Regions from separate parts of the Sphingomonas epibiotica genome, predicted to be linked through region 2. Evidence: riboswitches for the same ligand, from Rfam matches in the RefSeq annotation. Region 2 holds a riboswitch; the other holds the start of a gene.
The links. Region 2 has a riboswitch for cobalamin ahead of AAIO73_RS19240 (hypothetical protein). Riboswitches for the same ligand answer to the same signal wherever they lie in the genome.
Positions count from the first base shown of each region.

Region 1: linked by a shared signal. The riboswitch ahead of AAIO73_RS07670 (TonB-dependent receptor plug domain-containing protein) and the one ahead of AAIO73_RS19240 (hypothetical protein) in region 2 are both predicted to bind cobalamin.

Region 1 is NZ_JBDGHY010000003.1:264,400-281,774, reverse strand. Features, by position in the region: gene AAIO73_RS07690 (glycosyltransferase family 4 protein) at 1-88, shown strand, start outside; gene AAIO73_RS07685 (glycosyltransferase family protein) at 10-876, opposite strand; gene AAIO73_RS07680 (NmrA family NAD(P)-binding protein) at 960-1,841, shown strand; gene cobU (bifunctional adenosylcobinamide kinase/adenosylcobinamide-phosphate guanylyltransferase) at 2,036-2,554, opposite strand; cobalamin riboswitch at 2,580-2,780, shown strand; gene AAIO73_RS07670 (TonB-dependent receptor plug domain-containing protein) at 2,918-4,846, shown strand; gene AAIO73_RS07665 (aminotransferase class I/II-fold pyridoxal phosphate-dependent enzyme) at 4,846-5,805, shown strand; gene cobO (cob(I)yrinic acid a,c-diamide adenosyltransferase) at 5,802-6,413, shown strand; gene AAIO73_RS07655 (ABC transporter substrate-binding protein) at 6,410-7,216, shown strand; gene AAIO73_RS07650 (FecCD family ABC transporter permease) at 7,213-8,175, shown strand; gene AAIO73_RS07645 (ABC transporter ATP-binding protein) at 8,172-8,942, shown strand; gene cbiB (adenosylcobinamide-phosphate synthase CbiB) at 8,942-9,811, shown strand; gene AAIO73_RS07635 (cobyric acid synthase) at 9,799-11,256, shown strand; gene cobT (nicotinate-nucleotide--dimethylbenzimidazole phosphoribosyltransferase) at 11,253-12,257, shown strand; gene AAIO73_RS07625 (adenosylcobinamide-GDP ribazoletransferase) at 12,247-13,020, shown strand; gene AAIO73_RS07620 (histidine phosphatase family protein) at 13,017-13,562, shown strand; gene AAIO73_RS07615 (glycoside hydrolase family 16 protein) at 13,547-14,389, opposite strand; gene AAIO73_RS07610 (dienelactone hydrolase family protein) at 14,519-15,229, shown strand; gene msrB (peptide-methionine (R)-S-oxide reductase MsrB) at 15,286-15,729, shown strand; gene AAIO73_RS07600 (TonB-dependent receptor) at 15,876-17,375, shown strand, end outside.
Region 2 is NZ_JBDGHY010000015.1:773-13,247, reverse strand. Features, by position in the region: gene AAIO73_RS19255 (TonB-dependent receptor plug domain-containing protein) at 1-985, shown strand, start outside; gene AAIO73_RS19250 (hypothetical protein) at 997-1,551, shown strand; gene AAIO73_RS19245 (cobalamin-binding protein) at 1,553-2,482, shown strand; cobalamin riboswitch at 2,586-2,786, shown strand; gene AAIO73_RS19240 (hypothetical protein) at 2,969-3,217, shown strand; partial or broken gene tnpC (IS66 family transposase) at 3,584-4,300, opposite strand; gene AAIO73_RS19230 (arylsulfatase regulator) at 4,395-4,628, opposite strand; gene AAIO73_RS19225 (TonB-dependent receptor domain-containing protein) at 4,993-5,514, shown strand; gene AAIO73_RS19220 (alkaline phosphatase D family protein) at 5,514-7,214, shown strand; gene AAIO73_RS19215 (hypothetical protein) at 7,207-7,476, opposite strand; gene AAIO73_RS19210 (hypothetical protein) at 7,648-7,830, shown strand; gene AAIO73_RS19205 (TonB-dependent receptor) at 8,250-10,706, shown strand; gene AAIO73_RS19200 (glycerophosphodiester phosphodiesterase) at 10,706-11,824, shown strand.

The sequences.
Region 1 (17,375 bases), on a different contig from region 2:
GCTAGCGGCCTATGTCGCGGCGGTTAACGGGCGGAGCAGCGCGGCTTCGTCGCTCGGCCGGCCGGCGTCGGTCGACATGGCTTCGTAGGCCACCGAGCGTTCGACGACGCGCGATCGGCTGAGTTGATGGTCGATCGAGCCGGCGAGGGCCAGCGAGGTGCGCTCGAACGGCACGACCGGGCGTTCGTGGACGCGGCCGGCGAAGCGGATGCCGGCGTGGTTCAACCGGTACTGGATATCGGGCCACAGCGCCGACTGCACGCCATCGACCCAGTTGCGGCGCGGCAGGCCGAGCGATTGTAGCCCGTCGCGATCCGCCGCATGAGTCAGCCAGCCGAGCGACCCCAGCAACGCCGCGTCGGGCCGTTCGTCGGTATCGAGTTGCAGCACCCAGCCGGCGGCCAGCGCCTGCACCCGGTTGCGCTGCGCCGCGAAGTCTCCGTTCAGCGGATGGGCGATGATCTGCGCCCAAGGCGTCCGTTCGGCCAGGGCCGCCGCGTCGGCGGACGTACCGTCGAGCAGGACGATGGCGTGGGGAAAGGCGGGGCGGAGGTCGGCGAGCATCGTGGCGATGGTGTCCGCCTCGCCGGCGCGGGCGATCATGCCGAGCGTGACGCTGTGCGGTCGCGGGGTGGCGGGCCGGCCATCGACCAGTCCCAGTGCCCATGCCGCGTTGCGCCGGGCATGGGGGGCAAACGCGAAGCCGCGTGCGGGCGATCGTCCCTGCAAATGGTCACCGATTGCGTTGCGTAATCGCTCGGCGTCGAAACGAAGGTCGACGACTGCCAGCCCGCAATGGGTGCATTCGGGCAGCGCGCGGTCGTGCCAGTTGGCGTTGCCGCAGATCGGGCAGCGCGGTGCCGTGCCTTGACTCATCTTAATCGCCCCCTTGCGTTGCCGCGACGGGGAACGCACGACGCGGCCTGACGGTTCGTCGGGACGACAGACGGGAAACGGACATGGACACGATCATCGTCGCGGGGGCGACCGGCGATTTGGGCGGGCGGATCGCGAAGGCGGCAGTCGCGCGCGGCGCGAAGGTGCGTGCGCTGGTCCGGCCGGGCACCGCCCCCGACCGGATTGCCAAACTCGAAGCGATCGGGGCCGATCCTTATCCGGTCGATTTCGGCGACGCGCAGGCGCTGGCCCATGCCTGTCGCGCCGTGGTGTGCGTGGTGTCGGCGCTGAACGGCTTGGGTGACACGATCCTCGATGCGCAGACGCGGCTGCTCGACGCGGCGCTTGGCGGCGGGGCGGCGCGGTTCATCCCGTCCGATTTCTCGATCGACTATCGCGCGCTGCCGACCGGCACCAACCGCAATTTCGACTTGCGCCGCGCCTTCCGCACCCGGATCGACACTGCGCCGATCATGGCGACGTCGATCTTCAACGGCGCGTTCGCCGATATGCTGAACGGGCAGATGCCGTTGACCCAGCGGCGGGTGCGGCGTGTGCTGTACTGGGGTGATGCGGACGTGAAGTTCGCGCTGACGACCAAGGACGATGTCGCCGCCTACACCGCCGCCGCCGCGCTCGATCCGGCCGCGCCGCGCGACCTGCATATCGCGGGGGCCGAGGTCAGCGCGCGCGATCTGGCGGCATTGATGGGCGAGGTGACGGGCAGGCCCTATGGACTGCTACGCGCCGGGTCGCTCGGGTCGCTGGCGCGGATGATCGCCGTGACGCGCCGGCTGTTTCCCGCGCGGGATCAGGTGTTTCCGGCGTGGCAGGGTATGCAGTATCTGCACAATATGTTCGATGGGCGGGCGCCCAGCGCGCCCGTGGACAATGGGCGCTATGATGTGGCGTGGACCCCGTTGCGAGAGGTGGTGGCGCAGTGATGCGGTCGTATCCTCGCGGAGGCAAGGCCTGCGAAAGTCGCCCGATCACTTAAGAAATCCCGTACCCCGGCGAAGGCCGGGGTCCAGTTGGGAAGGCTTTTCCCGACCTTACCGACGTCCCCCAACTGGGCCCCGGCCTTCGCCGGGGTACAAGAATAGCGTTTCGCTACGGTCTCGCCGATGCGGGGATATTGTCAGGGTGCGCGATCGAACCGGTGAAGCGGCAGCACCATGCCTGCCACCACGAACCAGCACCGATCGACCTTCGCTGCCACCGCTTGATTCAACCGCCCCGCCGCATCGCGAAATCGCCGGCCGAGCGGATGGTCGGGCACGATGCCCATGCCGACCTCGTTGCCGACCAGCAGCACCGGGTGCCGCGCCCGGCCGATCGCGGCGAGCAGGTCGGCGGTATGGCGGTCGATATCATGGTCACCCAGCATCAGGTTCGACAGCCATAGCGTCAGGCAATCGACCAGCACCGGCCCCGTCGCCGCATCGATCGCAGCCGCCAGATCGACCGGGCATTCGACCGTGTGCCAACAGGAGCCGCGATCGGCGCGGTGGCGGGCGATGCGGTCGGTCATCTCCTCGTCCCAGGCCTCTGCCGTGGCGAGATAGGTCCATGGCCCTGCCAGCGCCTCGCACGCCTGTTGCGCCAGCCGGCTCTTGCCCGAGCGTGCGCCGCCCACGAACAGGGTTGTCGTCGCCATCTTGTCCTGTGCCCCGATGCGCTCTAAGGGCGCGGATGCGACAGGTTCCCAGAAATGGGATGAAAAGGGAACCCGGAAGCGCGTCGTGAACGCGTCATCCGGGGCTGCCCCCGCAACTGTGACCGGCGAGCCTTGCTCCCCCGCATGCCACTGGACATCCGTCCGGGAAGGCCGGGCAAGGCGACGACCCGGGAGCCAGGAGACCTGCCCGTCGCGGTTGTCCTTCGCGCGGACGGGGTGTGCCGGGTGATCGAGGGTTTCCTCGCGTGACGACGTCGTTTGGGGGTCGTGCGCGCGGAGAACAGCCTGTTCCGGCGCCCGCGCCGCGCGTCCCCTTGTTTGATGCCAAGGGGGATTACCCGAATGAAGACCCGTTTCCTGTTGCTGCCCTGCCTGTTGGCGGCAGCCCCGAGCTTTGCGCAGAGCGCGCAGTCGTCCGCCGGCCTCGAACGCGTGGCGCAGGGCGATGACGACATCATCGTCACCGCCAATCGCGAGGCGCGGCCGGTCGATACCGTCGGGCAGGCGGTGACCGTGCTCGACCTCGCCACCATCGAACAGCGGCAGGCGGTGGTCGTATCCGACCTGCTGCGCCAGACGCCGGGCGTTACCGTTACCCGCAATGGCGGCATCGGCACGACGACCAGCGTCAACATCCGCGGCGCCGACAGCGACCAGACCGTGGCGCTGATCGATGGCGTCAAGCTGAACGATCCGTCGTCGCCGGGTGGCGGGTTCAATTTCGGCAACCTGCTGGTCGGCAATATCGCCCGCATCGAAGTGCTGCGTGGGCCGCAGTCGGTGCTGTGGGGCAGTCAGGCGATCGGCGGCGTCGTCAACCTCATCACCCGCCAGCCGACCGAGGACCTGTCGATCAACGTGCGCGGCGAGGGCGGTTCGTTCGGCACCGGACAGGGGTTCGCCAACATCTCGGGCAAGGCCGGACCGGTTTCGGCCAGCATCGGCGGCGGTTTCCTGACCACCGACGGCATTTCGGCCTATGCGCCGGGACGTGAGGCGGACGGTTATCGCAATTATGGCGCGAACGGCAGCGTATCGGTGGCGCTGGCCGACAGCGTATCGGTCGACGTGCGCGGCTTTTATTCGAACGGGCGGACCGATATCGACGGGTTTCCGGCGCCGACCTTCAGCTTCGGCGATACCCGCGAAGTTGGCGATGCGGAGCAGTGGACCGGCTATACCGGGCTGAACGCCGCGCTGTTCGACGGGCGGTTCCGCAACCGCATCGGCTATGCCCATACGTCGAGTAACCGGACCAACACCGATCCCGACGGCATTCCGACCGAGACGTTCCGGGGCAAGGGGCGCAACGATCGCTTCGACTATCAAGGGTCGTTCGACGTGACCGAGGCGGTGTTCGCGACCTTCGGCATCGAGCGCGAAGTGTCGCGCTTCACCTCGTCCAGCTATGGCGGCACACCGACCACCGGTCGCGCGCGGCTGTTCGGGGTCTATGGCCAGCTGGCGGTGACGCCGATCGCGAATCTGACGCTGACCGGCGGGGTGCGGCACGACGATCATAATGTCTTCGGTGGTGCGACGGTGTTCGCGGGCAGCGGCGTATGGTCGCCGAACCGGGGCAACACGCTGTTGCGCGCCAGCTATTCCGAAGGGTTCAAGGCACCGACCCTGTATCAGTTGCAGAGCGAATACGGGAATGCGCTGCTGACCCCCGAACGTTCGCAGGGCTGGGACGCGGGCATTACCCAGCGCGGGCTGAACGATGCGGTCGAGGCGAGCGCGACGTGGTTCGACCGCACGTCGAAGGATCTGATCGCGTTCATCTCCTGCCCCCCGGCCGGTACCGGCATCTGTGCCGGACGGCCGTTCGGCACCTATGACAATATCGCCCGTGCCGAGGCGAGGGGGCTGGAATTCGCGCTGAAGCTGCGTCCGGTCGATGCGTTCACCGTCGCCGCCGCCTATACGTGGCTCGATGCCGAGAACCGCTCGGCGGGTACGGCCAATTTCGGGCGCAAGCTGGCTCGGCGTCCTGCCGACAGCCTGACGGTCAATGCCGATTATCGCTGGGGCTTCGGGCTGGGCGTAGGCGCGACCGTCACCATGATCGGCGATAGTTTCGACAATGCGTCGAATACGCGGCGGCTGGACGGCTATGTCCTGACCGATCTGCGCGCGTCGTTCCCGGTCACCGAACGGATCGAAGTCTATGGCCGCGTCGAAAATCTTTTCGACGAACGCTATCAGACGATCTTCCAATATGGGACGCCGGGGCGCGCCGCCTTTGGTGGCGTCAGGCTCAGCTACTGATGACCGACCTCGCCGAATTCTGGGCGCATGGCGGGCGGGTGACCGCCGCCGCGCGCGTGTTCGGCGGGGAGGACTGGATCGACCTTTCCACCGGCATCGCGCCATGGGCGTATCCGCATGGCGCGATCGATCCCGGTCATGACCGCCTGCCCGAACCGGGCGAACTGGCAGCACTGGAAGCGGCGGCGGCGCAGGCGTTCGGAGTCGCCGATCCGGCGCGGGTGGTGGCGGTGCCGGGAACCGACCTGGCGCTGCGGCTGCTGGCGGTGATCCTGAATGCCGAGCGGCCGGCGGTGGTGTGGCCGGGCTATGCCGGTCATGTCGCCGCATGGCCCGATGCGCGCGCCGTCGCGGCGCTCGCCGATCCGGGCGATGCCGACCTACTGGTGCTGGCCAGTCCCGCCAATCCCAATGGCTTTGTCACGCCGCCCGAGCATCTGCTGGCGCTGACGCGGCAGCGGATCGTGGTGGTCGACGAAGCCTATGCCGATCCCGCACCCGGTCTGGGTGCGCAGGCGTCCGACCGGCTAATCGTGCTGCGATCCTTCGGCAAATTCCATGGCCTGCCCGGATTGCGGCTGGGCTTCGTGATCGCTGGCGGCGGGGTGACGGTGGCGCTGCGCCAGTTGCTCGGCGACTGGCCGGTGTCGAGCGCGGCGGTTCGGATCGGGACAGTGGCCTATGCCGATCGCGGCTTTGCCACGGGTCAGGCGGGGCGGATCGAAACGGCGGGGATGTTGCTCGATCAGGCGCTGGCGGGGTGGCCGGTGGTCGGCCATGCGCCGCTGTTCCGCCTGATCGAGACCGGCGACGCACATGCGCTGTTCCGTCACCTGTGCAACCGTGCCATCCTGACCCGGCCGTTCGCCGACCGGCGCGACCGGTTGCGCATCGGCCTGCCGCCCGACGGCGCGGCGCTTTCCCGTCTTACCACCGCCCTATCGGAGCATGACCGATGACCGAGACCCCCGACGACTATGCGAAGCACAATGCGCGGATGCAGCGCATGGCGGTGGCACGCGAGAAGATGCAGGCGCGCCGCACGCTCGAACGCGGGCTGCTGATCGTCCATACCGGCAATGGCAAGGGAAAGTCGTCGAGCGCGTTCGGCATGGCGATCCGCAGCATCGGCTGGGGAATGAAGGTCGCGATCCTGCAATACGTCAAGGGCAAGTGGGAGACGGGCGAGCGCAACTTCTTCGACGCGCATCCCGACCTCGCCAGCTTCGAGGTGATGGGCGAGGGGTTTACCTGGGATACGCAGGACCGGGCCAAGGATATCGCCGCCGCGCGCGCCGCATGGGAACGGTCGAAGGAAATGATCCTCGATCCCGCGATCGACTTCGTGATTCTGGACGAACTCAACATCGTGTTGCGTGACGACACGCTGCCGATCGCCGAGATCGTCGCGTTCCTGAAGGAGCGTCCGCTGACCAAGCATATCTGCATCACCGGCCGCAACGCGAAGCCCGAATTGCTGGAGATCGCCGACCTGATCACCGAATTCGGCGAGGTGAAGCATCCCTATCATGCCGGGTTCAAGGCGCAGAAGGGCGTCGAATATTGATCCGTCGCTTCGCCCTGTTGCTGGTGGCGCCAGTACTGGTGTCGGCCGCGCCACGTGCGCCCCGCATCGTGTCGATCAACCCGTGCGTCGATGCAGTGCTGGCCCGCGTCGCCGATCCGGCGCAGATTATCGGCATCAGCCATTATTCGCAGGATGCGCGCGCGACCTCGGTGCCGCTGGCGTGGTCGAACCGGTTCAAGGCGACGTCGGGCACGGCGGAGGAAGTGGTGGCGCTGCGTCCCGATATCGTTCTGGCCGGTCCGCATGTCGAACCGGCGACGATCGCCGCGCTGAAGCGGCTGAAGATCAAGCTGGTGCAATATCCGGTCGCGGAATCGGTGCCGGAAAGCATCGCGCAGGTTCGCGAGATCGCCGCCGCCACCGGCCATGCCGCGCGCGGCGAGGCACTGGCGGCGCGCATCGCGGTGGCGGCGGCACCATCGTCGGCGCGACCGATCAGCGCGCTGGTGTGGCAGGGGAACGGGCTGGTGCCGGGTAGCGGCACGCTGACAGATGATCTGCTCCGGCGCGCGGGGTTTCGCAACATGAGCGCGAAATATGGCCTGAAGCAATGGGACGTCCTCCCCCTCGAATATCTGGTCGCCGATCCGCCGCGCGTGCTGTTGTCGACGGCGCCGGCTGGGGTGCAGGACGATCGCATGACCGGTCATCCGGCGGTGCGGCGGCTGGCGAAGCATATCATCGTTGCTCCCTATCCGACGCGGTTAATGAATTGCGGCGGCCCGACGATCGTCGCGGCGATGGCGCGGTTGCGGCAGGTGCGTGCGCAGGTGGCGTCGTGAAGCGGTTGACATTCGGCCTGATCGTCCTGCTGCTGCTCGCCGCCGCGCTGTCGGTCGCGGCGGGGAAGGTGTGGGTGCCGTTCGACGCGTGGACCGCCGACGATCCGCGATCGATCATCATCGTCGAACTGCGCCTGCCGCGCACCGTGCTGGCGCTGCTGGTGGGAAGCGCGCTCGGCCTGTCGGGCGCGGTGATGCAGGGCTATCTGCGCAATCCGCTGGCCGATCCGGGGCTGTTCGGCGTGTCGTCGGGCGCGGCGTTCGGCGCGGTGATCGCGCTGTATTTCGGCTATGCCGCACAGATGTGGCTGTTGCCCGGCTTCGCGCTGGTCGGGGCGGGGGTAACGATGGCGCTGCTGGCATTGATCGCCGGTCGCTCCGGCAGCCTGATCCTGTTCACGCTCGGCGGCATGATCCTGACCAGCATAACCGGCTCGCTGACGGCGCTTGCCATCAGCCTTGCCCCGACGCCGTTCGTGTCGTCGCAGATCGTGACGTGGCTGATGGGCGCGCTGACCGATCGTAGCTGGGACGATGTGACGGTCGCCGCACCGCTGATCGTCACTGGAATGGCGTTGCTGGCGATGACCGCGTGGTCGCTCGACGCGTTGACGCTGGGCGAGGCGGCGGCGCGGTCGATGGGGGTCGATCCGGCCCGGCTGCAACGGCTGGTGATCGCGGGCATCGCGCTGACCGTGGGCGCGTCGGTGGCGTCGGCGGGGATCATCGGGTTCGTCGGGTTGATCGTGCCGCACATGGTTCGGCCCTTTGCCGGCAACCGGCCCTCGGCGATCCTGCTGCCCTCCGCGCTGGCCGGCGCGGTGCTGCTAACCCTTGCCGACAGCCTCGTGCGCCTCGCCCCGACCGTCAGCGAATTGCGGCTGGGCATCGCCATGTCGATGCTGGGCGGGCCGTTCTTCCTCTATCTCCTGATCGCGATGCGGCGGAGGCTGGCATGACCGATCTGGTGGCGGATGCGATCGGCCTGACGCTGGGCGGCAAGCGCGTGCTGGACGATGTGTCCTTCGCGTTTCGACCCGGGCGGGTGACCGCGCTGCTGGGGGCGAATGGCGCGGGCAAGTCGAGCCTGCTCGCCTGTCTCGCGGCGCTGCGACGGCCGGACAGGGGCGCGGTACGGTTGGGCGACACCGATGTACAGTCGATCGACCGGCGCGCACGGGCACGGGCGATCGGGTTGTTGCCGCAAGCTGCCGATGTGCATTGGGATATCGATGTTCAAACGCTGGTCGGGCTGGGGCGGTTCGCGCATCGCGGGCGATGGGGCGAGACGCAGGCCGATCGCGATGCGGTCGCGGCGGCGCTGGCCGCGACCGATATGACCGCGCTGGCCGACCGCGGCGTCGAGCGGCTGTCGGGGGGCGAGCGGGGCCGGGCGCTGCTGGCGCGGGTGCTGGCCGGCGAGCCAGACTGGCTGCTGGCCGACGAACCGCTCGCCAGCCTCGACCCCGCCCACCAGCTGGACGTGCTGGCGCGGTTGCGCGGGGTGGCGGCGGGCGGGCGCGGCGTGGTGCTGGTGCTGCACGACCTGCATCTGGCGGCGCGGGTCGCGGACGACGCGGTGCTGCTGAAGGACGGGCGGATCGTGGCGAGCGGTGAGGCGGATGCGGTGCTGACCGCGCCGGCCATTGCCGAAGCCTATGGCATCGAGGTCGAGATCGGCCGGACGCCGCAGGGCCATCGCTATATCCTGCCGGTCGCGCGGTGATCGCACTCGCCGCGTTGATCGTCGAGGCGGCGGTCGGTTACCCGCGCCGCTGGTGGCATCCGGTGATGGGCGTCGGCGCGCTGATCGAGGGGGTCGAGCGGCGCTGGAACCGGCGGCGTCGGTTGGAGGGGGTGGCGCTGGTGCTGCTGCTGGTCGCGCTGTCGGTCGTGCTCGGCCTCGCGATCGAGCGGCTGGGGACGATCGTCACCGTGGCGGTGGCGACGACCGGCCTCGCGCAGCGCAGCCTGCACGATCATGTCGCGGCGGTCGCGCGGCCATTGGCGGCGGGCGATCTGGGCACGGCACGACAGGCGGTGGCGATGATCGTCGGGCGCGATACCGACCGGCTGGACGAGGCGGGGGTGGTGACGGCGGCGATCGAAAGCCTGGCGGAGAGTTTCTGCGACGGGGTGGTCGCGCCCGCGCTGGGGCTGTTGCTGTTCGGGTTACCTGGATTGTTCGCGGTGAAGGCGATCAACACTGCGGACTCGATGGTCGGGCATCGCACGCCGGAGCTATCGGCGTTCGGCTGGGCGGCGGCGCGGGCCGATGATGTCGTCAATTTCGTACCGGCGCGGATCGCGGGCGTGCTGATCGCGCTGGCTGGACGCGGCGGCTGGCAGACGATGCGTCGCGATGCGCCCGCCCATGCCTCGCCCAATGGCGGCTGGCCGGAGGCGGCGATGGCTGGGGCGCTGGAGCGGCGGCTGGGCGGCGCGGTGAGCTATGATGGCGAGCCGGCGCACCGCGCGGTCCTCGGCGACGGGCCGTTGCCCTATGCCGGCGATCTGCTGCGCGCGCTTCGCATCTACCGGACGGCCTGTCTGTTGCTGTGGATGTTGGTCGGGATCGTCCCATGGCTGGGGTGATGATTCAGGGCACCGGATCGGACGTCGGCAAGTCGGTGCTGGTCGCCGGGCTGTGCCGCCTGCTGACCAACCGGGGCCTGCGGGTGCGTCCGTTCAAGGCGCAGAATATGTCGAACAACGCCGCCGTCTGTGCCGATGGCGGCGAGATCGGCCGCGCGCAGGCGTTGCAGGCGATGGCGTGCCGTGTGCCGCCGACGACGGACATGAACCCGGTGCTGCTGAAACCGCAGAGCGACCGCACGTCGCAACTGGTCGTCGGCGGGCGGGTCGCCGGCACGATGGCGGCGGGCGATTACCGGCGGCGGCGCGAGGAATTGCTCGGCCAGGTCGTCGCCGCCTATCGCCGGCTGTCGGCGGAGGCCGATATCGTCGTGGTCGAGGGTGCGGGATCGCCCGCCGAAATCAACCTGCGCGCGGGCGACATCGCCAATATGGGATTTGCGCGGGCGGCGGGGGTGCCGGTGGTTTTGGCGGGCGATATCGATCGCGGCGGGGTGATCGCGGCGCTGGTCGGCACTCAGGCGGTGATCGACCCGGCCGATGCGGCGATGATCCGCGGCTTTCTGGTCAACAAATTCCGGGGCGACCCGGCGCTGTTCGACGACGGTCGCGCCGAGATCGTGGCGCGGACCGGCTGGCGCGATATCGGGCTGGTGCCGTGGCTGCCCGACGCTGCCCGCCTGCCCGCCGAGGATGCGGTGGCGCTGGGGCGGGGCGGCGAGCGCGGCGAGGGGCCGCTGATCGCGGTGCCGATGTTGTCGCGCATCGCCAATTTCGACGATTTCGACGCGCTGGCGCACGATCCGGCGGTCCGGCTGCGGATGATTCCACCGGGCCAGCCGCTACCGGGCGATGCCGCGCTGGTGATCCTGCCCGGGACCAAGGCGACGATCGCCGACCTCGCCTTCCTGCGCGAACAGGGTTGGGATATCGACCTTGCCGCACATGTCCGGCGCGGGGGACAGGTGATCGGCATTTGCGGCGGCTATCAGATGCTGGGGACCGGCATCGCCGACCCGGACGGGATCGAGGGGCCGGCGGAGCAGGTCACCGGCCTCGGCCTGCTGCCGGTCGAGACGGTGATTGCCGGCACCAAGACGACGCGCCCGGCGGCCGGCATGCTGGCCGATGATGCGGCGTTTTCGGGCTATGAGATCCATGCCGGCGTCACGACCGTCGCGCCGGGTACGCCGCCCTTTCTACAATTCGCCGATGGCACGCCCGACGGAGCGGTCGCACGCGATGGGCAGATTGCCGGCTGCTACGTCCATGGCCTGTTCGACGCCGCTACCGCGCGCGAGAGTCTGTTGCGACGGATCGGTGCGCAGGGCGATCCGCTCGACCGGCGCGAGGCGATCGATGCCGCGCTCGACGGGGTGGCGGCTGCGTTGGAAGCGGCGCTCGATATCGACGCATTGCTGGACATTGCCGGGGAGGCACCATGATCGACGACGTTCGCGCGCATCTGGATGCGCTGGCCAAGCCGCGCGGGGCGATGGGGCGGCTGGAGACGCTGGCGACCGAGTTGGCGCTGACGCAGCGGCGGATCGATGCGCGGACGTCCCCCCGCCGCGTCGTGTTGTTCGCCGGAGACCATGGCTGTGTCGGCGAAGGCGTGTCGGCATGGCCGTCCGAGGTGACGGCGATGATGGTCGCTACCATCCTGTCGGGCCGGGCGACCAGCAACGCGCTGGCGGCGGCGGCTGATTGTCCGTTGCGGATGGTCGATGTCGGGATGATCGGCGGGCGGGTTGAGGGGCCGGGCTTCTTTCGCGACGCGCGGGTGGCCGACGGCACCGAACCGCTGGGGGCTGGGCCGGCGATGACCGTGGCGCAGTTCGATGCGGCATGGGCAGTCGGGGCCGACGAAGCCGCGCGGGCGATCGATGACGGCGCGGCGCTGCTGATCGCGGGCGAGATGGGGATCGGCAACACCACCCCCGCCGCCTGCCTGACGACGCTGCTGACCGGAATCGACCCGCAATCGGCGGTCGGGCGCGGGGCGGGGGCGGACGATGCGGTGCTGGCCGCCAAGCGCGGCGTGGTGACCGCTGCGACGGCGCGCGCGCAGGCGATGGCCGATCCGCGCGAAGCGATCGCGTCGGTCGCCGGCAATGAGATCGCGGCGATGGCGGGCTTTTATGCGACCGGCGCGGCGCGCGGCGTGACGTTGTTGCTCGACGGCTATGTCAGCACTGCCGCAGCGCTGATCGCCGAACGGCTTGCCCCCGGCAGCGCGCGGGCGATGATCGCCGGGCATCGCTCGGCCGAACCGGGCCATGGTGCGGCGCTCGCCGCGCTGGGGCTGACGCCGGTGCTGGAATGGGAGATGCGGCTGGGTGAGGGTAGTGGTGCGCTGACCGCGTTGCCGTTGCTTGATGCGGCGGCGGCGCTGCTCAACGACGTGGTGCGGCTCGATCAGATCGGGGCGGATCGTGCCGATTGAGGTGCCGCGCTGGGCCGCGCCGTTGCTGGCGGTCCAGTTCCTGACGCGGCTGCCGATGCCGATCCTGAACCGGCTCACGGCCGAACAGGCGGCGGCGGGACTGGCGCGGGCGATGGCGTGGCTGCCGCCGGTCGGCACGTTGATCGGCGGAGTGACGGCGGGCGTGTTCGTCGCCGCCGGCTGGTTCTGGCCGCCGCTCGTCGCTGCTACCTTGGCGCTGATCGTCGAGGCGCTGCTGACCGGCGCGTTTCACGAGGATGCCGTCGCCGATTTCTGCGACGCGTTCGGGGGGACGGCCAGCGGCGAACGCGCGCTGACGATCATGAAGGACAGCCGCATCGGCAGCTATGGCGCGTTGGGGCTGGGGCTGACGGTCGTACTGCGCATCGCCGCGATCGTTGCACTGCCAGCGCCGGTCGCGGCGGCGGCGATCATCGGTGCGGCGACGGCGGGGCGGCTGTGCGCGGTGACGCTGGCGGCGATCGTCGCGCCGGTGGGGAGCGGCGCGGGGATGGCGGTGCGCGCCGGACGGATGCCGCCGGCGCGGCTGGTGTTGGCGGTGGTGCTGGCGCTGCCCGGTCTCGCGCCGATCCTGTGGCTGCGGCCGGATGCGACGGGTGCGGCGTTTGTGGCGATGCTTCTGTTGCTGCTATGGTTGCGGCGGTTTCTGCTCGCGCGGATCGGCGGGAGTACCGGCGACTGTCTCGGCTTCGCGGCGGCGATGGGGCAGCTGGCGCTGTTGCTGGCGGTCGCCGCGCGGTGAAGGTGCTGCTGCTGCGCCATCCGCCGGTCGCGACGGCGTGGAAGGGGCGCTGCTATGGCCGATCCGATATGGGATTGAGCCGGGCGGGTCAGGCTCTGGCGGCGCGGATCGCCGCCGATCTGGCCGCCACGCCGATCGACGCGATCGTCCATTCGGGTGCGATCCGAACCCGGCGGCTTGCCGAGCATGTCGCGTGGGGCTGCGACGTGCCGGTCGCCACCGATTCCCGCTGGCTCGAACGCGATTTCGGCGCATGGGAGGGCCGGTCGTGGGACGCGATTTGGCGTGAGACGGGGTCGGAAATGGACCGGATGATGACCGAGCCGACCTATCGCCCCGGCGGCGGGGAAAGCGGCCGCGACCTTGCCGAGCGGGTGCTGGCGGCTTGGCACGCGCTGCCCGAGCGTCGGTGCGTATTGGTCGTCGCGCACGGCGGGCCGATCGCGACGCTGCGTGCGCTGTTGGCCGGGCAGCCGGTGACGCGCGCGGTCGACTTCATTCCCGCCTGTGGCGAACTGGTCGTGGTTCAGCGCCGCCAGTAGCGGACATAATCGACCTGCATCGATTGCGGGAACTTGCTGTCGTCGATGCCCATCTTGCCGCCCCAGCCGCCGCCGACCGCGACGTTCAGGATCAGGTTGAACGGCCGGTCGAACGGCCACGCTGCGCGTCCGCCCGGCTGGTCGTTGGCGACGCGCATATAGCCGCGCCCGTCGACGCCGATGGTGATCGCCTGTGGGGTCCAGTCGAGTTGATAATTGTGCCACTGGCCGCAGACGTCGGCCATCCGGCGCGAACCCCTGCGCTGCGTGCCCTTCGCATGGTTGAACGCGCCGGTATGCAACGTCGCATGGACCAGATCGGGTTCGTAACCGACCAGTTCGAGGATATCGATCTCGCCCTCGTCGGGCCATTTGCCGTCGGGCGGCAGCATCCACAACGCCGGCCAGATGCCGCGCCCGCACGGCAGCTTCGCGCGGATGTCGTAGAAGCCATAGCCCATCGGCTTCGTCGAGACGATCCGGGCGGAGGTATAGTCCTGCCCGCCCGAATCGCTGCCCTTCGGCTTTTCGCGCCGTGCCTCGATCACCAGCGCACCGTCGGCGATGCGGGCGTTGGCGGGGGTGTTGGCGGGCGCGTAATATTGCGCCTCGTTATTGTACCAGCCGTCGCGGTTGCGGCTGGTGTCGAAGCGCCAATGGGCCGGATCGATCCGCTTGCCCGCAAACTCGTCGGCGAAGGTCGGGGCACCGGCAGGCGGGGCGACGGCGACGTCGACCGCGTGGTTGCTAGCGCCCAGCATGGGCGGATCCTGTGCCAGAGCGGCGGTGGCGGTTGCCGCCAACAGGGTCGCCAACATCGTGCGCATCGCTCAACCTCCTGTGATCGCGCCTGTATTCCGACGCTTCGTCGACATCGTACGAAGAGGCGTCGTGCTTGCGCAACCCCCCGATGCTATCGACCGTTCAGACGGCGATATCGAGAAGGAAGGCGAAGAATGACGGTTGCGTATTTCGACTATCGCGATGGCGACACGGTGTTGCAGGCGGGCATCGCCTTCCCGGCGGCGGACGGTCCGTCCCCGGCCGTGCTGATTGCGCACCAATGGGCCGGGCGCGGCGAGGGCGAGCACAAGACCGCCGAGCGCCTCGCCGAACTCGGCTATGTCGGGATCGCCATCGATATGTTCGGTAAGGACGTGCAGGGCGATCCGGCGGGCGACAACAGCCATTTGATCGGCCCGTTCCTGGCGGATCGCGCGGCATTGTTGCAGCGGATGCGGGCGGCGGCGACGTTCGCGGCGTCGCTCGACCGGGTCGATGGGAACAAGATGGCGGCGATCGGCTATTGCTTCGGCGGGCTGTGCGTTCTCGACCTCGCGCGCGGCGGTGCGGATGGCGTGCTGGGCGTGGTCAGCCTGCACGGGATGCTCGACGGCAACGATCTGGCGAGCGACGGTCCGATCGCGGCGAAGATACTGGTCGAACATGGCTGGCAGGACCCGATGGCCGCGCCCGACAAGGTGCTGGCCTTTGCCGAGGAGATGCGCGATCGCGGGGCCGATTGGCAGTTGCACGCGCATGGCCGGGCGATGCATGCCTTCACCAACCCCCATGCCGCGGCACCCGAAAAGGGCATGGCCTATGACGCCGATGCCGATCGTCGGTCGTGGGCGTCGGTCGTCGCGTTCCTGGCCAAGCTGTTCTGATCCGGTTGCGTGGGGCCGGTTCGGCCCCATCTAGGCGGTAACGAAGGAACGACAGCATGACCGACTATCGCAAGACCGAGGAGGCACTCGCCCGCCTCACCCCCGAACAATATTATGTAACGCAGCAAAGCGGCACCGAACGTCCCGGTACCGGCGAATATCTCCACGAAAAGCGGGCCGGCATCTATGTCGACATCGTGTCGGGCGAGCCGCTGTTCGCATCGGCCGACAAGTTCGATTCGCATTGCGGCTGGCCGAGCTTCACCAAGCCGATCGAACCGGCCAATGTCGCCGAACTGCGCGACACGACACACGGCATGGTCCGCACCGAAGTCCGGTCGACGGGCGGCGACAGCCATCTCGGCCATGTTTTCCCCGATGGGCCGCGCGATCGTGGCGGCCTGCGCTACTGCATCAATTCGGCCGCTTTGCGCTTCGTCCTAAAGGAGGCGATGGAAGCCGAGGGCTATGGCGCCTATCTCGATCAGGTCGAGGGATAGGTTACCTCGCCGGCTGTTGCCAATCGGCAACAGCCGGTCCTGTAATGATTACGTAACGCCTCCGTAATCGTCGTTTCATGCCCCGCCGTCAGGGGCAGCCCCAAGGCGGGAGCGGTCAACGCTCCCCTAAAAAGGGGCTTCATTACATGGTTGGTATCTTCGCCCGATCCTCGCGGGCTGTCGTCGTGCGCGCGCTGCTGACGGGCGCCGCATTCCTGCCCGCCGCCGCGCTGGCCGATCCGGTCGAAGATGTGTCGGTCGCCGCCGATCCCGCCGCGCCTGAGGATGGCGAGCAGGAAATCGTCGTGCGCGGCAGCCGCCCGATCGCCGAATCCGAAGCCGCAGCCCTCGAAATTCAGCGCAACAGCACCGCGCTCGTCTCGGTCATCGCCTCGGACGCGGTCGGCCGCCTGCCCGACCAGAATATCGCCCAGGCGATCAGCCGCCTGCCCGGCGTCGGCGTCGAGCGCGACCAGGGCCAGGCGCGCTACGTGAACCTGCGCGGTGCGCCGAAGCGCTGGACCACCTTGTCGTTCGACGGCGTCAACGTCGTCAGCCCGGAAGGCCGCGCCGCGCGTTTCGATTCGATCCCTTCGGCGATCGCCAAGCAGATCATCGTGCGCAAGGCGGTGACCCCCGACATGGTCGGCGAGACGATCTCGGGCAATGTCGACATCATCACCCGTTCGGGCTTCGACCAGAATGGGTTCCACGTCGCGGGCAAGGCCGGCTATGGCCTGGTCGAACTGGGTGACCGTCGCGAATTCGAAGGGTCGCTGGTCGTTTCCGACCGGTTCGACACCGGCATCGGCGAGTTCGCCGTGTCGTCGTCGGCCAGCCTGTATCGGCGCGGCATGGTCACCGACAATTTCGAGACCGATTGGGAAAGCGTTGCGCAGGACGCGCGTCCCGGTTTCGCCGACCGCATCTGGGCGCGCGAGACCGAGAACAAGCTCTACCGCCTCGTCCGCAAGAATTACGCGCTGTCGACCCGGCTCGACTGGAAGCCGGCGAGCGGCCACCGCATCTTCGCCGAAACCATCTATTCGGCATTCCAGGACGACGAACAGCGCAACAACTATATCTTCGACCTCGACGATCAGCAGTCGCGCCTGTCGAACGCAACCGCCGGCTGTGCGGTCAACGCGACGCCCGCGGCCGGCACGACCGGCTATGCGGACGTCTGCACCGGCAACACCCCGCTGCGCGGCACCGTCTATGGCATCGACCTCAATTCGAACTTCACCGTGCGCGCCTACAAACAGTCGGTGTTCACCAACACGCTGGGCGGCGACCATGATCTCGACACGTGGCGGGTGTCGTGGCGCGCCAACTATACCCGGTCGATCGACGACCGGACGCAGCCGGCGCAGCTGAACTATGACAGCCCGTCCTTCGGCAGCAACGGCGCCAATGCCGCCAACCGCCTGACCGTCGGCTATGACCTGACCGACCCGCAGCTGGCGCGGGTGCAGTTGTTCCGCACCATCCGCAACGCCAATGGCACCTTCGCCCGCGGCGAACGGGTGACCGCGATCGAGGATTTCCCGCGTTCGCTCAGCCGCCTGCGCTCGCTGCTCGCCGCCGACACGACCGAGGCGTACACCGCGCGGGTCGACCTGCAGCATGACGTGTTCGAGCTGCTC
Region 2 (12,475 bases):
CAGCGAGGGCCAGAGGTTGAAAGGGTCCTACGATACGACGTTGCGTATCGAGGCTGGCGGTCTGACCCACCGGGTCACGGCGGCTCTCGATGTCGAACGCGAACGCTTCCGTAACACCGATCCGACCGGCTTCGCATTCACCGGTCGCCGACAGATCGACAATGTCGGTCTCGTCGGCCAGTATGCGATCGATCTCGGAGACCGAGCGAGCGCGTCCGCATCCATCCGCAGGGACTGGAACGACCAGTTCGCCGATACAACCACGTACAGGCTTCAGGCGAGCTATCGGATCGCTGCGGCTACGCGAGTGCGCGGGGCCGTCGGATCGGGGGTGAAGAACCCCTCGTTCTACGAACTATATGGGTTCGTGGACGGCCGTTTCATCGGCAATCCCGACCTCAGGCCCGAGAAGTCGAGCGGATGGGAGATCGGGATCGACCAGTCGCTGTTCGGTGAGCGCGCTTCAATCGGGGTCACCTATTTCGAGAGCGAACTGGACGAAGAGATCTTCACTTCTTTTCCGCCCCCGAACTTCGTCGCCAGCCCTGGCAATCGCGATACCGTATCCAAGAGAAACGGCGTCGAAGTGTTCGGCGAGGCGCGCTTCGCGGAAGCTTGGCGCGTCAATGGAGCCTACACCTATCTGCGTTCCCACGAGGATGGCGCGCGCGAAGTGCGGCGGCCCTCCCATACCGCCAGCCTGGCTGTCGACTGGCGCGCTCCCAAGGATGCCGGAGGGGTCACGCTCGTTGCGCGCTACAATGGAGAGACGATCGACAGCGCTTTCATCGATCCCTCGTTCGTGCCGGTTCGCGTGCAACTGGACGACTACTTTCTGCTGAACGTCAACGCCGACGTGAGGGTGATGGATAATGTCGAGCTGTTCGGCCGAGTCGAGAATTTGACGGCCGCCGATTACGAGGATGTCTTCAGTTTCGCGACGCCCGGACGCTCGTTCGCCATTGGCGCGCGCGCGCGTTTCTAAGGAGAATTTCGATGACGGATGAAATGATAGCAAAGTCCGACATTGCGAGGTTCGCATGGCCTGTCACACTTGCCTTGGCGACGGTGGGCGGATCGCTGGTTGCCGCCTGCATGATGCCGTTCGTGGCTGTTACGATCGTGACCGCCGCGACCATGCGCCGCTCGCTCGCGTTAACGACGATCCTCGCGATCTGGGCGACCAACCAGTTGCTGGGGTTCACCGTCCTCGGCTACCCGCACACGGGATATGCGTTCGCCTGGGGCGGTGCGCTGGGCATCGCATCTATTCTCGCCATGCTCGCCGGTGCCATCATCATGGGAGAACAAAACGAGCTGAGCACCCTCCGGACATTTGGCGCCTTTCTGATCGGCTTCGCTGTTTACGAGGCTGCGCTATTCGGGTTTGCTTTGGTGGTAGGCGGGACAGAGACTTTCACGATGGCGATCGTGGGACAGATCTTCGCGAACGATGCATTATGGTTCGCAGGACTGTTGTTGGCGTCCTGGCTCCTCGCCAGAGCCGCTCCCACGCTATTCGGACCTTCTCCGCGAATACGGTTCGCCTGACATGGCGCAGCCGCGCATCGTGTCCCTCCTGCCGAGCGCGACCGAAATCGCCGTCGCACTCGGATTGGGAGAGAGCCTCGTCGGTCGCTCGCACGAATGCGATTATCCGCTTTTCGTAAAGGCATTGCCGGTCGTCACGTCGACCAGACTCGAGAAAGGACTGACGTCGCGGCAGATCGACGACCGGATCCAGGAAATCGTGAGGCAAGGACTGTCGGTATACGAAGTCGATACCGCGCTTCTGCGGGACTTGCGGCCCGACCTCATCTTGACCCAATCGCAATGCGCGGTCTGCGCGGTCACCCCTGCCGATCTGGAAGAAGCACTCGGCGACTGGATCGGAACCGCCCCGACGCTGCTGTCGCTGGCACCCGATACATTGGAAGATGTATGGAGCGATTTCGCTAAGGTCGCCGAAGCGGCGGGAATTCCCGAGCGTGCATCATCGGTCGTCGGTGACTTGAAGGAGCGGATGTCAGGGCTATCCCGAAGTAGCGCGGAGAGGATGGATCGCCCGCGTGTCGCCGCGATCGAATGGATCGATCCGCTGATGGCTGCAGGAAACTGGGTACCCGAACTAATCGAGGCGGCCGGCGGTCACCCATTGTTCGCGCGAGCCGGAGAACATTCCTCGTGGCTGAATTGGGACGACTTGATTGCCGCCGATCCCGATCTGATCGTTGCGATGCCCTGCGGATATCTGTTGCCACAAACGCTCGCCGATCTGGGGTCGCTCGTCGACCACTTCGGTTGGAAAGACCTTACCGCGGTTCGCAAAGGGAAGGTCTTTGCCGTTGATGGCCACCATCTTTTCAATCGTCCTGGCCCACGACTCGTCGAATCGGCTGAACTGATCGCGCAGTTGGTTGGGGCGACGCCAACACAGGCATTGGAGATGGGACGGGATTGGATCTCCATCGATGGGGTTTGACGATGTTTTTCGCGCTATTCGACGCGAAACGAGCGCATCAGCCCTTGTTTTCAAAGCTGCGTACCGATACTCAAAATCAGCTGCATGCAAAGTTGCGCGCATTCAGCTTCAAGTTCGCACCGGTAACGGGAACACAGTGAGGCCCTCCAAGGTCAAATCTGCGGCTGTCCCTGCAACTGTAAGCGGCGAGCGAGAAATACTGGCGGGTCACTCCGCAACCACTGGACTGATTGTTTGGTTCGGGAAGGTGTATTTCAAGTGATGACCCGCGAGCCAGGAGACCGACCGGAGCGAGTCGCTCTTGCCTGATTCATGGGATTGGTCGGGCGCGGAATCATTTTCGTCGGAGCGACGATAAGCGGCTTGGATTGCTCCGAGCACGCCCGGTCGGCGTATCGCGTCCGTTGACCAGGCTGCTCGGCCGAGGTCCGGAGATCCAAGCCACTATATCGGCGTGAAGGGCTCAGAGCCCACGGAGAAAATACCATGTTCAAAACTAAAACGAAGGTTCTGGCACTCTCGGCTGCAATCGCATTTGGCTCTTCTGCCGCGGTTGCTCAGCAAACGGATATCGGGCCATTTCTACCCGAAGTGGGACAGGCCATAGCTGCGGCCGAGCAAGGTGCGCAAAACATCTGTGCTTCGAATGGCGGTCTGGCATCTTTCAACGTCATTCGCATAATCCAGAACGCCGGTTATTTCGCGGCGCAATTTGAGTATTCATGCAACGGTTGATTCTCAGGCCACTTCGCATTGAATGAGAACGATGAACGGCGCTGGCTTAAACCCGGCGCCGTTTTCGACTGCGGTTCGCGACCGCCCTTTTGTCGACCGCTGACATTCTGAATTTTTCGCGACGATTTGTTGTGTCTCGGAGAGTGTAGCGCGTAGCTGCCGCTATACGATCAACTGTTTTTGGGCGTTCAGATCTCGTACCAGAATGGCTGGGATTGAGGCGCGTTACCAACGACAACCGGTTCTTCATGAACGACCGCTTTTGGCGATAGGTCGAATGCGCTGCTACCACCGAAATGGGGTCGCTTGCTGAATGTCGGCTTCTGGCGGAAAATCGCAGATAGCTGCCATCGGCTCAATGGGTCCTCACGCAGCGTCGGGGTCACTGGAACGAGCCGCCTTCCACGCCCATGGCAGGAGCTCGTCGAGGCGGTTGATGGGATGGCCTTTGCCGATGCGGTCGAGGACGTCGGTCAGCCAGACCTGCGGGTTCACGCCGTTGAGCTTGGCGGTCTCGAGCAGCGAATACGTCGCGGCCGCCCGCTCGCCGCCGCAATCCGCGCCGGCGAACAGCCAGTTCTTGCGCCCGACCGCGATGCCGCGCAGCGCGTTCTCGGCAAGGTTGTTGTCGATCTCGAGCCTTCCGTCCTGGGTGTAGGCGAGCAGCGCTGGCTTCAGCTTGAGGGCATAGCGCAGCGCCTCGGCAAGCGGTGAGCGCGCCGATGCCTGGTCGAGAGCGCTGTCCGCCCACGCAAAGAAGTCGAGGGCAATGAGCTTTGATGCTGAGCGCTGGCGCAGACGCTCCTGGGGAGGTTCACCCTCGATCAACCGTTCGACCTCGTAGAGCTGCGCGATCAGGCCGAGTCCCTTGCGCGCAGCGGATCGATGATCGGCAACAAGCACATCGTGCAGCTTGCGCCTCGCATGCGCCCAGCAAGCGACGGGGGTGATGGGACCCGGCTCCCGGCCTGGGTCGTAGAGCGCGTTGAACCCGGCATAGGTGTAGGTGCTTGCAATCGTAGCGGCGTTTGCTTGCAAACAGAGCCTTTTTTTGCTCGGATTATCTGACAACCGGCTCGGCGATCTGCTCGCGCTATCTGCCAGTGTGCTCGCCATCATCCTGCGCTGCTCGCAATCATAAAGGTCTGCTCACATCCCCTGCCAGCGAAACAGGGCGTCAGCGCGGCACCCGGATGGAACCTTCCGCGATCCCCTCGGCGACATTGGAGAGCATGACGGCGTAGCGATGCAAACCGGGGAAGCGACCAGCGTTCTTGTCGATTTCACCGCCGTATCCGGCGTCGAGCAACGCCTTGAAGTCGGGCATCACGTCGAACATGCCGCCGAGCAGATCGATATCGGAGGCCCCGGTAAGCAACAGGGCGTTCGCATGGGCGTCGAGACGCTTCATCGTTTCCAGCATTTCGGTCCTGGTCATCGCATCCTGTCCGCTTGCGGGGTTCCATCGCCTAGCACGACGCGCCGGCCCTGTTCGCGAAAACCTTCCTTTCTGACGACCTCGCGGGCGGGCCATGACGACAACGCATTTCTGCGGCCCGCCGCTTGTCAGAACTGTTCTGGAAACCTGCTTCGCAAAAGCGCTTGCCGGCTACGGGTTTGGAGAGCCCATTGGCACGGAGCGTGAGCACAACGCCCCGTTTGCAAGCAGCGCCGGATGATGGCGAGCACACTGGCAGATAATTCGAGCAGGACGCTCCCCGCCAGTGGCAGAAAGCGTGAGCAGGAAATCAGGCTGTTTGCGAGCACACGCCGCTATGATTGCAAGCGCCTACACCTATGATGGCGCCACCACCAGCGTACGCACCAATGTGGGCAAGGCGCGCAGCTATGGCGGCGAGGCCAGCTTCACGATCCGCCCGGTGCGCCCGATGACCATCAATTTCGGCGTCGCGCTGCTCGACACGAAGGTCACCGCGATCGAGGCGATCACCGCTGCCGAAAAGGCGCGCCTGGGCAACGACTTGCCGTTCGCGCCGAACATGACGCTGAACGGCTCGATCCGCTACGAGTTCGCGCTGAACGATCGCATGACGCTGACGCCTCAGGTCGATGCCCGCTACGTCGATGCCTATTATGGCGATCTCGACAATACGGCGCCGGTCGGGGACTTCGCGCTCGTCAATGCGCGCATCGATCTCAAGATCGACCAGCGCTGGACCGTGGCCGGCTTCGTGCGCAACATCGCCGATGTCGATTACACGACCGGCGGATCGGCGACGCAGGCATTCAGCGGCACGCCGCGCACCTGGGGCGTTTCGCTCGGGGCGCGTTTCTGATGGCGCTGACGCGGCGCGGCGTTCTTGCGGGATCGGCGGCGGGCGGGCTTTTGCTCGCCGCCGGTCCCGCCGGGGCAAAAACGAACATGGTCTTCGCGCATGGCGTGGCGAGCGGCGATCCGCATGCCGACAGCGTCCTGCTGTGGACCCGCGTGACCGATCCTGCCCATGGGCCGGTCAGCGGCACATGGGAAATGGCCGAGGATGAACTGTTCACGCGCATCGCTGCGCGCGGATCGTTCAGCACATCGGCGGCGCGGGACCATACGGTCAAGGTGATCGCCTCCGGCCTGAAGGCGGGCCGCGAATATTTCTACCGCTTCCGTGCCATGGACACGGTATCGGCGATCGGGCGGGCAAAAACCCTGCCAACGGGACGCATCGATCGTCTCGATATCGTGCTCGCCTGCTGCGCCATGTATATGTTCGGCGAATTTCACGCCTACCGGGCCATTGCCGATCGGGAAGCGGTGGACCTCATCCTCTTCGTGGGCGACTATATTTACGAATATGGCGCCAACTCGATGCCCGCACTCATGGATGTTCGGGCGATCGAGCCAACGCACGACACGGTCACGCTCGCCGACTATCGCGCACGCTATGCACAGTGGCGTCGTGATCCGGCCCTGCGCGACGCCCATGCCCGCGCGTCGTGGATTTGCATGTGGGACGACCATGAAATCGCGAACGACGACTGGATGCATGGTGCCCAGCATCACGATCCGGCGGCCAACGGCGACTGGGAGGAGCGCAAGGCTGCGGCGGTTCAGGCCTACCTGGAATGGATGCCGATCCGCGATCCTGTCACTTCCGATCCCTATGGCATCACCCGCAGCTTCGCGTTCGGCGATCTCGCGACGCTGGCCCTGCCCGAAACCCGGCTCAAGGCCCGCCAGCAGCAATTGTCGCTGGCCAAGGATCTCGACTGGCATGTTGTCGACCGGCGCGGCAGTGGGGAGCGGGTGATATCCGACCCGGCGGAACTCAAGACACTCGACCTCAAGGCCCTGCCGCAAGGCGTCACGCGCGAACCCGATGTCGCAGCCTTCCGCGAGAAACTTGCCGATCCCGCGCGCGAAATGATCGGCGCGGAACAATGCGCATGGCTGGCGGACGAACTGAAGGCCCATAAGGATGCTCGCCGCCCGTGGTTCCTGTTCGGCAGCGCGACCATCCTGTCCAGCTACGTCTATCCCGATCTGACGAAGTTTCCCGATGGCAAGGTAGCGCTGGCGCCGATGTACGCCCTGACGCGCTATGGCCTGCCGCTTCTCAATGTCGATTCCTGGGACGGCTATGCCGGCGAGCGGGACAAGCTGTACGACCAGTTCGAGAAAAGCGGCGCGAACCTGCTCGTGCTGTCGGGCGACAGTCACATGGCCTGGATCAACGAACCCCATCGCGGGGACCGCCGGATTGGTCTCGAGCTTTCCGCCTCCACGCTGACCGGTCCTTCGATCGGGGAACTGCTCCTGCCGTCGGGGCCGGTCGGCGACGCCTTTGTCCACGACAATCGCGATATACGCTGGTGCGACACCAATGCCGTTGGTTTCGTAACGGTATCGCTGACACGCGACCGGGTGGAGGCCGACTTCGTCCGCGTCCTAACGCCGCGCCAGGCGATCGGAAAGCTCGACATCGCGCGCCATGCCAGCGCACGGATCGCCGAAGATGGGTTGAGCGGCTGGGAGATCAGCTGACCGAACGGCACTGCGTCGGAGCGATCCGGCGCAGTGCCAGCAGGCCGATGAGGCCAGCCAGGCATGAGGGCAGCGCGTAGATCGCCCGCAAGGTGGTTTCGCCTAGCCCATGCGCGGCACCCGGCAGGAAGCCGATAAAGGCGAGCGCCGTGAGCGCCCCGAAAACGCCCAGCGCGGCGGCGAGCTTGTTCGCGACATTGAACGGCGCATAGTGCGTGGCAGCAAAGCCATTGCCGCCCGATCGCACCAGATCCGACACCATCGCCCGCAGCAGCTATATAGTCCGCACCCCATGCGAAACTGCGGATGAGCAGATGGGCCAGCAGCAGCGCCCCGGTCCACCCGTGAATCCCCAGTGCCTCCTCTATGAAGAAGAGCGTCACCGCCCCTTCTGCCGCGTCGGCGGCGCCGAGCGCCCGCATAGAGCAACAGGATGAGCACCAGTTCCCGGCGCAGCAGTATCGGGACCAAGGAGTCTCGATTGCCTTGGTACATCCACATCGACGAGGAAAAGACCGCGAGGTCGCTGGCGCTCAAAGGCGCTTTTCTTGCTCCTTTCATGAACGGCTTGTCGCTGACATGGAACGACCGCCTTGCAGGATCTGATGATGATTGAGTTACAAATTACGACGCGGACTTTTTTGTACGAGAGATTCTATCCGTAAAACTGACTCACGGCATAGCAACCGGGCACAACAACTATCGGCTCGGGAGAAAATAGTCTCTGAGCCCAACCCACTATCGTCATTTGCTGCACAATGCCCGATGCTCGCCTGCGAACTTTCCCCTTACCGAAAAGCTTGGGCTACTTACTGAGCGCAGACGGACCAATACACAGCCACGCCTGATATCTCTCGCCGAAATTCGGACCTACACCGCACCTTGACCGCCATCATAAGCGTCAGGACGCAATGCAACATGTCCGCCGCCCAAATGTCATCAAATCGACCCGAAACGGACCGGAAATCGCAACTCGCTCCATTTAACGCGATGCTGCAAGTGCGAAATTGCGCGCTGCTTGGGGGATATTGGGTCATGAATATTTTGCACACGCGTTCGCGCGCCTGCCTGCTAGGCAGTGCCGGCCTGCTCGCTCTGGTAGTAAGCGCGCCCGCTTTTTCGCAGACGCCCACGCCCGCAGCAGACCAAGCGGCGCAGGTCGATGGCGAGGCAACGTCCATCGTCGTGACCGGTGTTAAGGCTACACGCTCTGCGACCGCCATTACCACAACCGAAATCCAGAAGATCCTGCCGGGCGTTGCGCCGTTCAAGGCGATCCAGACCCTGCCGGGTGTCATGTATGTGACTGCCGATCCGTGGGGCAACAACGAGCAGAACGCCTCGCTCTTCATCCATGGCTTCAGCGCTCAGCAGTTGGGCCATACCCTGGACGGCGTGCCGCTGGGCGATCAGAGCTACGGCAATTTCAACGGCCTCTCTCCGCAGCGCGCTATCATCTCCGAAAATGTCGGCAGCGTCGTTGTCGCCACCGGCACCGCGGAACTGGGCATCGCGTCGACCAGCAACCTGGGCGGCGGGATCGAGAATTTCTCCAGCGATCCGCGCCAGCAGATGGGCGCACAGTTGAACCACACTTTCGGCAGCTACGGGACGGCCCGCACATTCGTTCGCCTCGACAGCGGCGAGTTTGGCGACGGCAATAGCGGCTATGTCTCGGTCCTGCGCCAGCGTGCGCGCGCCTGGGATTTCCGCGGCAAGCAGAAGGGCTGGGCCGCCAACGCCAAATTCGTCCATGACGACAGCAATGGCAAGCTGACCGCCTATTTCAGCTATTCCGACAAGCAGGAACCCAATGAGGACGCGACCACCGTCTTCAAGAACCCTACCAATGCGGCGCAGGCCTATCAGCCCTATACCCGCCCCTTCTTCTACCCCGATTTCGCCGGCGCGGTCGCTTATCTGAACGCCAGCGGCAATGTGCCGGCCGCCGAGGCGCAGAATTATCGCAACTATTACAGCGCCGCGATCCGGACCGATTATCTGGGCTACATCAAATATCAGGCCCATCTGTCCGACCAAGTCGACTGGTCGAACCAGGTATATTATCATAATAATGACGGCGCGGGCATCGTCGCCGGACCGATCACGGTCGCGGGCCTGCCCAACCTGTTCTCGCTCTATTTCCCCGGCCAGAATCTGAAGACGGCCACCGGCAATTCGGGCTATGCGATCCGTACCACCGAATATCGCATCGATCGCGGCGGCATCCTGTCCTCGATCGACGCGACGTTGGGCAACCATCAGATTCAGCTTGGTGCGTGGTACGAATATAACAGCTCGGCCGCCTATCGGAACTGGTATGCGCTCAATGTGACCCGGCCGCAGGACTACAACCCCTATTCGCTGCCGCCGCATGATCCGCTGTTCACCCAATATGCCAGCGAGATGCGCACCAATGTTCTGCAACTTCATGTGCAGGACAGCTGGCAGGTCACGCCCAGCCTGCTGGTCCAGGGCGGTTTCAAGTCCAGCCTGCAATTTGCCAGCGGCACCTTCCCGGTCCAGCCGATCATCGGATCGCTGCCTGGTTCGGCAAGCGCCCTGCCCGAAGGCGAGATCAACACCAAGCGCTGGTTCCTGCCCGCGATCGGCGCGAAGTGGGACTTCACCGACAGCGAGCAGGTCTATGTCAACGTGCAGAAGAACCTGCGCCACTTCCAGCCTTATGGCGGCGGCGGCGTCACGCCGTGGAGCAGCGGCAGCCAGGCGGCATTCGACAATCTGAAGTTCAATGGCCGCCCCGAAACCTCCTGGGTCTATGAAATCGGCCTACGCAGCCGCCGGACCATCGACAGTTCGTTCCTGACCGGGATCGAAGCGCAGGTGAACTATTATCATGTCGATTTCAGCGATCGCCTGCTTGGCATCACGCCTCCCGGCGCGATCGGCGGCATCGGCGGCAGTGGCATCAGCGGCGGCACACCCGCCGTGTTCAACGTCGGCGGCGTGAAGACGGACGGTATCGACGCGGCGCTGACGCTGCGCTTCGGGCAGGTCTTCTCGCTCTACAACGCCGTGTCCTACAACCGCTCCATCTACGACAGCGACTATAGCACTATCACTGGCGCCGCGACCGGCACGCGGATCGGCGGCATCGCGACCGTGGGCGGCGTCGTGCCCACCGGCGGCAAGCTGATCCCGGTCAGCCCGAAGTGGATGAACAAGACGGTCGCGACGCTGACGCTCGGCGATTTCGATGCCCAGATGATCGGCGACTATGTCGGCCGCCGTTTCACCACCTTTACCAACGATGCATCGGTCAAGTCGGTGTTCCAGGCCAGCGCCCGGATCGCTTATCGCCTGCCCGCCAGCATGGTCGGCCTGCAAAAGGCAGAGATCAGCCTGAACGTCACCAACCTGTTCGACACGACGGGTGCATCGACGGTGCAGGCGAGTGCGAACACCAACAATTACAATGTCTACCCAATCCCGCCGCGCCAGTGGTTCGCCACATTGTCGGTGAACTACTGATGCAGGACAGGTCGGTATCCCGCCGTTCGCTGCTTCAGGCGGGTGCCGGCCTGACCGCCGCATTTGCGACGGATGTGGGGGCAGCGATCGCCGCCCCTGCCCGTCGCAAGGGTCCGCCGCTGCTCATCGCCCATCGCGGCGCGTCGGCGCTGCGCCCAGAACATACGCTTGCCGCCTATGCCAAGGCGATCCAAGACGGGGCCGACTATGTCGAGCCTGACCTGGTCGCTACGAAGGACGGCGTGCTGGTCGCGCGGCACGAGAATAATATCGCGGAAACCAGCGACGTTGCCGCCCGGGCCGATTTTGCCGCGCGCAAGACGGTCAAAACGATCGACGGCGAGCGACAGGAAGGTTGGTTCACGGAGGATTTCACCTTCGCGGAACTCAAGACGTTACGCGCGAAAGAGCGGCTGGGCGCCATACGGCCCGAAAGCCAATCCTATGACGGCGCATTCCAGATCGTGTCGATGGAGGAAATCGCCGATTTCGTGGCGGCCGAATCCGCCGCGCGCGGCCGGACCATCGGCCTGATCCCGGAGATCAAGCATTCCACCTATTTCGCAGGCATCGGCCTGCAACAGGAGCAGCGGCTGATCGATATCATCGGCAAGAGCGCCTATCTGCAACGCGCGCCGTTCGCCATCCAGTCGTTCGAGGTCGCTAATCTACGCGCGTTGCGCGGCAGGATCGGCGCCTATCCCAACATCCAGCTGGCCCAGTTGATCGGCGACCCGGCCCAGATGCCGGCCGATGTGCAGGCGGCGGGCAACAAGCGCTTCTATCGCGATATGCTGACGCCCGCAGGTCTTTCCGAAATCGCCAGCTATGCAGATTATCTTGCGCCCCATGTCCGGATGATCATTCCTGTGGACGAGGATCAGCGCCTGACAAAACCCACGGGGCTCGTCGATGCCGCACATGCGGCGGGCCTTCTCGTCAGCATCTGGACCTTCCGCCCGGAAAATCAGTTCCTGGCCGCCGATTTTCGCAGCGACAAAGGCGTTTCCGCGCGCAACGAAGAAGGCAGCATTGCAGAGATGCAGCGCTATCTTGCAACGGGTGTCGATGCGATCTTCACAGACGATCCGGCTTTGGGACGGCGTGCGATTTCCTAGGATAGAGAGAATAAAAACTGCCTATTCCAAATTCACCTCTACCGGTCATTTGATCGCCATCTGGACTGGCCAGCCACAGCAAGTCCACTTCTCTTGACCATCTGCAAGCCCGATCGCAGTTTCGGATCTTCGCGCCGCTTGTGGTCGAATTGCAGCCGTTGGTTGGGGGCGTTTGCGGGAGGGGGCGGAATCCTACGCCAAGCTCGCCCAGATAGCCGGCGCGAGATCTTACTTGTAGGCGCTTGCAATCGTAGCGGCGTGTGCTCGCAAACAGCCTGATTTCCTGCTCACGCTTTCTGCCACTGGCGGGGAGCGTCCTGCTCGAATTATCTGCCAGTGTGCTCGCCATCATCCGGCGCTGCTTGCAAACGGGGCGTTGTGCTCACGCTCCGTGCCAATGGGCTCTCCAAACCCGTAGCCGGCAAGCGCTTTTGCGAAGCAGGTTTCCAGAACAGTTCTGACAAGCGGCGGGCCGCAGAAATGCGTTGTCGTCATGGCCCGCCCGCGAGGTCGTCAGAAAGGAAGGGTTTCGGGTCCACCCTCATCGAGCGGTCGCTTCGATCATATTTCCGGGGGCAGGCCGCAACCGACTACCGGCCGGAAGGTTTGGTTTTTCAGTTGGAAGCGCGGCTCGGAGACGCCGCAATCGTG